DNA from 2 places in the Acidovorax temperans genome. Region 2 is predicted to be linked to the other one. Evidence: predicted binding sites of a transcription regulator. Region 2 holds the regulator's gene; the other holds the start of a gene.
The links. Region 2 encodes LexA, which represses DNA repair genes until DNA is damaged. Its sites were predicted from a motif close to ACTGTATNNNNATACAGT; they were not measured.
Positions count from the first base shown of each region.

Region 1 (3,819 bases), 720 kb from region 2:
CTGCCCAGCCCGGGCAGCCTGGGTGCCTCAGGCTCAGCCACTGCGGGCAAGGCTGGGCCGCATCTGTCGGTGGGCAAGATCCTGCATGAATCCCTCACCGACGGCACCCAACTGCTGTTGCTGGGCGCCATGGTCATCGGCCTGGTCACGGGCGATGCGGGCAAGGCTGCCATGCAGCCGTTTTCGGGCGACCTGTTCAAGGGCATGCTCTGCCTGTTTCTGCTGGACATGGGCCTTTCCACAGCGCGCAACCTGCCTGCCGTGCGCAAGCAGTCGCCGTGGCTGCTGGCCTATGCCGTGCTGGGGCCGCTGGTGCACGCCGGGCTGGCCCTGGCCCTGGCGTGGCTGGCCCGGGTGCCCGCAGGCGACGCGGCGCTGCTGATGGTGCTGGCCGCCAGCGCGTCTTACATCGCCGTGCCCGCCGTGGTGCGCTACGCCATTCCTGAGGCAGACCCTTCGCTGTACGTCAGCCTGTCGCTGGGGGTGACGTTTCCGCTCAACATCCTGGTGGGCATTCCGCTGTACACGCAGGTGGTGTTGCGCCTGTGGGGTGGTTGAGCATGGAGCCGCCCAGCAGTTTGCCTGGCGGCTTTCGTGGAGAGGCGGACTGAGGCAACCTGTACCGCTATCAATTAAATAGCTGTTAGCGCTTTACCCATGAGCGCTAGAGCCGATTTTCATTAAAAACCTATGGGGCGCCTGCTGCACACCACAGGCAAAAGCAGCAACAGCCCCGGCGTCAAAACAAGCTGCTTTGCCCACGCAGCAGGCCGGGGCGAAACTGGGTCAGGTCCAGCCCCTCGCGCTCGCGGTTCAGCCCCAGGCGGCGACAGGCGGCCGCGAAGCGCTGGCGCAGCAAGTCTGCCCACAGCCCACTGCCTTTCATGCGGGTGACAAAGTCACTGTCGTAGGTTTTGCCAGCGCCGCGCTGGGCGTCGCTCAAGTCGTGCAAATCCTGCACGCGGGCCATGACCCGCGCGGCGCGCTGCGGATAGTGCACAGACAGCCATTCACGGAACAGCGAATCCAGCTCCCACGGCAGGCGCAGCACGGTGTAGAAGGCCGAGCGCGCACCTGCCTCATGGGCGGCTTCCAGCACGTGTTCCATGTCTTCGGTGATGAACGGTATTTGCGGCGCCACGCTCACGCCCACGGGCACGCCCGCGTCAGCCAGCGCGCGAATTGTGCGCAAGCGCCGGTGGGGCGCGGCGGCGCGCGGCTCCATGCGGCGGGCCAGTACCGGGTCGAGCGTGGTGATGGTGACGTACACCGCCGCCAGGCGCTGCGCGGCCAGAGGGGCCAGAAGATCCAGGTCGCGCTCCACGCCGCTGGATTTGGTGATGAGCGAAAACGGGTGGCGCGCCTGCTGCATCACCTCGATCAGACTGCGGGTGAGCTTCAGTTCGCGCTCCACAGGCTGGTAGCAATCGGTGGCTGAGCCAATGTTCACCAGCCTGGGCACGTAGCGCGGCTGGGCCAGCTCGCTGCGCAGCACCTCGGCAATGTTGTGCTTGGCCACAATCTGCGTTTCAAAATCCAGCCCCGGCGAAAAGTTGAGGTAGCTGTGCGTGGGACGGGCATAGCAGTAAATACACCCGTGCTCACAGCCCCGGTAGGGGTTCACCGACAGCTCAAAAAAGATATCAGGCGAATCGTTGGCACACAGGGCGCTGCGCGCTGTCTCCAGATGCACGCGGGTGGCGGGGGCAATCAACCCGCTGCTGTGCCACCCATGCGCCTCGCCGTCCTGGGCCGCCTCGGCATATTCCGCGCGGCGCTCTGCCACCACAGACCCGGGCATGTGCAATGTGCCGGTGTACCCCCACCCATCGTCAGCCACTTCGCGCACATCAGGGCTGAACCGGTGCGCCATGCTGGACGCCGCACCCCGCCCCCGCAGGGCCTGCAGCGGAATGCGCACCTCTGCCGGGGGCGCCGGGAGGTCGTCGGGGAAGGTGTCATCGGCATGGCTCATAACTGTATAAATATACAGTTTTTTGAGAAAATTGGCTGTAACAACCCGCGCAACTGTGTCCGCACTGCCGTCATGGCACGCCAAGCCATCGCACAACAGCCCCCGTCGCCACCGCCACAGCGCCTGAGGCAATGCCCGCACACCCCAGTGCGAGATTGCCCGGTGGGCTTCAGTCCCGCCTTTTCAATCAACGCAAGGTACTGCCATGGCGCGCAAGCCCCAAATCGTTCTCTCTTCTCTGGATGTTGACCGTATCGAAGCCCTGATTGCAGCGATGCCCGCGAGTGTCTTTCCGGGCAAGATAGAGTTGCAGGCCGAGCTGGACCGGGCAGATGTGGTGGCGCCCGAGGAGATTCCGCCCAACGTGGTCACCATGAACTCCACGGTGAAGTTCCTGATCGTCGAGACAGGCAAGGAGTTTTGCCTGACGCTGGTCTACCCACGCGACATGGACGGCAGCGCTGACAAGATTTCCATCCTGGCCCCCGTGGGCAGTGCGCTGCTGGGCCTGGCGGTGGGCGACGAACTGGCCTGGCCTGGCCCCGGCGGCAAGGCCATGACGGTGCAGGTCAAGGAAATCGTGTACCAGCCCGAAAGCTCGGGCGAATTGCACCGCTGAGCGCGTGCATGGGGCGGCGGCGCGAGCCCGTAGCGTACGCCCCTCGTTCAAGCCCAGTTGCTCCCCAGTTGCACCAGCACCCCGGCAGCCACCAGACTGGCCTGCCAGCGCAACAACGTGGGCAGCGACGGCGTGTGCCGCTCCACCCGGCGGTAGAGCCACTGACCAGCCACCAAAGACAGCGCAAACGCCGCCACCATGCCCAGCGCGTTGGCGCCGGGCGAAGTGGGCCACAGGCTGCTGACCACCGCGTTGACCAGCAGGCACACCGCGAAGTGGATGAGGAACACCGAGTAGGACATTTGCCCCAGTCGCACCAGCGGAGCCACTCCCTGCCACTGGCGTACCGCAGGGGTGCGCATGGCCCACACCAACAGCAAGGCCGTTGCAAGCGCCAGCGCAATGCGCCCCCGGAAGTCCACCACCAGAGCCACAACGCCCAACACGGCCATGGCCCCAACCCAGCCCGCAGCGCGCGGCGCACGGCTGGCCCAGAAGGCCATCATGCCCAGGCCGTAGGCGCCAAAGAAATACACCGCCCACACATCCCACTGGGCGTCACGGTTAAAGCCCCAGAGCGAGGCTGCCACCCCGGTCACCACCGCGCACTGGCCCACCCATGCGGCGCGTTGGCGGGGCAGCCCCTGCGGCAGCGCACGCACGGCAGCGAATGCCAGGACGCTGAGGGTGAAGAGCTGAAAGTCGATGGCCACATACCACACCCCCGCCGACAGCGATTCGTGGTCTGCCACGCTGTGCAGCAGCAGCGCGTGGGTGATTAGCTGGGCAACATCTGGGTCTCCAGGCACCGAGGGGTGATCGAACCAGGGCCGCACCAGGGCACTGACCAGCACCGTGACCAGCAGCGCCACCACGTAGGGCACCACCAGCCGCACAAACCGTTTGCCCACCTGCTGCCCTGCCGAATCAAAGCGCGCCACGCCTTCCGGTGCCAGGCTGGCTGCAGCGAGGTAGCCGCCCAGCACCAGGAAGATCTGCACCGCCATGCGCGCGTAGTCGTACAGCCAGGCCATGAGGTCAGGCGCCAGCGGCTGCGCAATATCAGACATGGGGCCATAGAACGCCAGGTGGTGCGCGACGATGGCTGCGCAAGCCAAACCCTTGGCGGTGTCCAGAAGTGGCAGGCGAGAGGAAACTTGAGACATGCAGACAGCGAAATTGCCGGTGCTCACCCGCAGCGGCAGTGGGCTTGGGCGATAGGAGG
Region 1 is NZ_CP117193.1:2,647,109-2,650,927, forward strand. It holds gene PQV96_RS12545 (sodium-dependent bicarbonate transport family permease) at 1-558, shown strand, start outside; gene PQV96_RS12550 (PA0069 family radical SAM protein) at 740-1,975, opposite strand; gene rnk (nucleoside diphosphate kinase regulator) at 2,181-2,594, shown strand; gene PQV96_RS12560 (acyltransferase family protein) at 2,642-3,760, opposite strand.
Region 1: PQV96_RS12550 (PA0069 family radical SAM protein) is a predicted target of LexA. The motif match lies at 1,977-1,994, and genes of this name have one in related genera.

Region 2 (3,819 bases):
CGGCATCCTGGACGCTGCACCGCGCCCCTGCTAGCCGTGCCACACGATTTCTAACCTTGAGGACCTCCATGAGACTGATTCTGCTGGGCGCGCCGGGCGCCGGAAAGGGCACGCAAGCCACCTTCATCTGCCAGAAGTACGGCATCCCGCAAATCTCTACCGGCGATATGCTTCGCGCAGCAGTCAAGGCAGGTACACCACTGGGCCTGCAGGCCGATGCCGTGATGAAGGCAGGCGCCTTGGTCAGCGATGAACTGATCATCAACCTGGTGAAAGAGCGCATTGCCCAGCCCGACTGCGCCAAGGGTTTCCTCTTCGACGGCTTCCCCCGCACGATTCCCCAGGCCGATGCCATGAAGGCTGCCGGCGTCAAACTGGACTACGTGCTGGAAATTGATGTGCCGTTCGAAGCCATCATCGAACGCATGAGCGGCCGCCGTTCCCACCCCGCCAGTGGCCGCACCTACCACGTCAAGTTCAACCCTCCGAAGGTGGAAGGCAAAGACGACGTGACCGGTGAAGACCTGATCCAGCGCGAAGACGACAAGGAAGAAACCGTCAAGAAGCGCCTGCAGGTGTACAGCGACCAGACCCGCCCTCTGGTGGACTACTACAGCAACTGGGCCAAGAGCGAACCATCGCAGGCTCCCAAGTACCGTGCCATCAGCGGCACCGGCAGCGTCGAAGAGATCACGGCGCGCGCGCTGGAAGCGCTGAGCAGCTGAGTTCTGCCATGCCATCCGGGGTGATGCAGCAGGCACTTCTGCACATTGCTCTGGACGGCGTCCCTCAAAAGCCCCAGTAGGCACCCAGCCTGCCGGGGCTTTTTACGTTCAGTCGCCCCAATTGGGGTGCGCTCTTGCCCTCAGAAGTCTGCGCTGTCAAAGCAGTAGATACAAGGCGGTAGCGAGATAGCACAGCCTGTGACGACAGAGATCAAACGCCGGAATTCTGAGCGCCCCGCTCTGCAAGCAAGTCAAGCAACAGTGCCACCCTTGCCTTGATGGGCGAGAGCCCGGCATAGCTGGGGAAGTCCCCCAAATCCCCCACCAAGGACTGACCCTGGCCGCAACGGGTTGCCTTGACAACGCGAACACCACGCTCGCTCGCGCGCAGCAACGCGTCCTTCAATTCATGGTGCAGTGATCCATTGCCCGTGGAAGCCACCACCAGGCCGTTTACCTGCGCGTCTACCAAGGCATCTACCGCACGGCCACTTGCGCCCGCGGCGCTCAGCACCACCTCAACCCAAGGCCAACCCTGCGCCGCAGGCAGATCATTCAACAGTGCTGTGTGGGTTGAATTGGCCTGCGTTGAGGGGCGCCGTACCCAGCGCACCTGGCCTTCTTCTACCCACCCGCAAGGCCCTGCCTCACCAGAGCTGAACGCATCGACCCGGTAGGGAAACGCCTTGTGAACCCAGCGCGCTTCATGGATAGCGCCTGCAGCCACAGCCAGCACGTCCCTGGCATCTGGCTCCAAGGCGACAGCCACAGCGTCCAGCAAGTTTTGCGGCCCATCGGGCGACAAAGCCGTGGCAGGACGCATGGCGCTGGTCAACACCACGGGTTTCTGGGGGCTCAAGATGCACTGCAGAAACCAAGCAGTTTCTTCGAGCGTGTCTGTGCCATGGGTAATGACAATACCGCGCACCTCGGGGTCTGCCATCGCATCCCGGCAGCCCATTGCCAGTGCACGCCACACGTCAAAATCCATGTCCTTGCTATCAATCTGCGCAACTTGTTGTGCAACCAGTTCGTGGCCTCGCAACGCCGCCTGCATGCCAGGAATATTCGCCAACAACTCGCCTATGGCGACCTCACCAGCTTTGTAGCCCACGTTGTCAGACATGGAAGCCGCCTTGCCGGCAATCGTGCCACCCGTGCCAAAAACGACGATTTTTTGCTTACTCACTTGCGCACTCCAAAAAACTGGTCAAAAATACAGTTACTGGATTAAAAAACAGTAATCAACCACCCCGCCCTTACCCACACCGCCATGCTCGACAACCCCAAACTCACGGCCCGGCAGCAGCAGATTCTGGACTTGATCCAGCACGCAATAGCGCGAACCGGTGCCCCACCCACACGGGCAGAAATTGCGACAGAGCTAGGATTCAAATCCGCAAACGCTGCTGAAGAGCATTTGCAAGCATTGGCCCGAAAAGGCGTCATTGAACTGCTCAGTGGAACCTCCCGTGGTATCCGCCTGCGCAATGACACCGTCAGGGCCATCAACGCCGCCCGTGGGCAACACTTTGCCAACCCCCTGCAGCAGGCAACCCAATTGTTTTTGCCCTTGATCGGACGCGTCGCCGCAGGCTCGCCCATTCTCGCGCAGGAACATGTGGACCAAACTTATTGCGTGGAAAACAGCCTGTTCCAGCACAAGCCTGACTATCTCCTCAAAGTCAGAGGCATGTCGATGCGCGATGCGGGGATCATGGACGGCGATCTGCTCGCTGTTCAAGCGACCAAAGAGGCGCGCAACGGTCAAATCGTGGTGGCGCGTCTGGGCGACGAAGTCACCGTGAAAAGGCTCAAGCGCACCACCAAAGGCATTGAACTGCTGCCTGAAAACCCAGATTACCCCGTCATCACAGTCCAGCCGGGCGAAGTGTTTGAAATTGAGGGGCTGGCGGTAGGTCTGATTCGCAACACCATGCTGATGTAACGCACAAGGTCAGTGCACAGGTTCCAGGTGGCGGGCGTTTGGCGCAGCAAGTTTGCTTGCGCCATCCCTGGAACATTCTGTTGTTTTCAATCCTGCCTATGTTCGTCCACCGAGTTTCGGAGAATTCACATGGGAAATGGAACCACGCCCCTTTCATCCATCCATAAGCCGCTGGCCGCAGTGACGCGCTTGTTGTCGTCGCTCAAGGGCAGCAAAAGGCACATCGGCATCGCTTCCAAGGAGATCGATGGCGATGCGCCACCCAAGCCATTGCCCACACTCGCCACCAGTCGTACGGAAGTGCACTTAACCCTGGCCAACCAAGACGCTGTGGCTACCACCGTGTCTCGCCGCAAGCAAACTTCGACACGCAAAGGTCGGCATTTGTATGTTGCGGCGAGCAAACCGATTCAAAAAGGCGAGACTGCAGACCTCTTCGCCACTCCTTCGGAGCAAGATGCCCCTGCAGGCTCAAAGCAGACCCTCAAGCCTCTTCGAATCGTTCACTCACGCGGCGGCAAAGATGAAGGCAAGCTAGTGATCTCCGGACGAATGGCAGACGTATGCGCTGAACTGGACCGTATGGCGGCCAGAGAAGCCGCTCTGGCGTACGGATGATTCAAGCTCGCTGACTGAGCACGCGGCCATGGCCCGCCAACCCGCTACATCGCGTTGCATATGGAGTTTGCGAAGCGACATCGTGCAAGGAATCGGCGGGCTCAACAAGGCACAATATCGGGATGAATATCGTTATCCTGGACGACTACCAAGACGCGGTACGCAAGCTGCATTGCGCCTCGCGGTTAGACGCCTACACAGCCAAGGTCTACACCAACACCGTCAAAGGACTGGGCCAACTTTCGGTACGGCTGAAGGACGCAGACATCATTGTGCTGATCCGGGAGCGAACCCAAATCACCCGGCAGCTGATAGAGAAACTCCCTCGACTCAAGCTGATCGCCCAGACCGGGAAGATCGGCAGTCATGTGGATGTCACGGCTTGCACCGAGCGAGGTATTGCGGTCGCTGAAGGTGTGGGCTCGCCAGTAGCGCCTGCCGAGCTGACCTGGGCTCTGGTCATGGCTGCCAGCCGCCGCCTACCCCATTACATTGCCAGTCTCAAACATGGCGCATGGCAGCAATCCG
Region 2 is NZ_CP117193.1:1,931,947-1,935,765, forward strand. It holds gene adk (adenylate kinase) at 69-725, shown strand; gene PQV96_RS09260 (asparaginase) at 937-1,914, opposite strand; gene lexA (transcriptional repressor LexA) at 1,999-2,673, shown strand; gene PQV96_RS09270 (hypothetical protein) at 2,803-3,291, shown strand; gene PQV96_RS09275 (D-2-hydroxyacid dehydrogenase family protein) at 3,414-3,819, shown strand, end outside.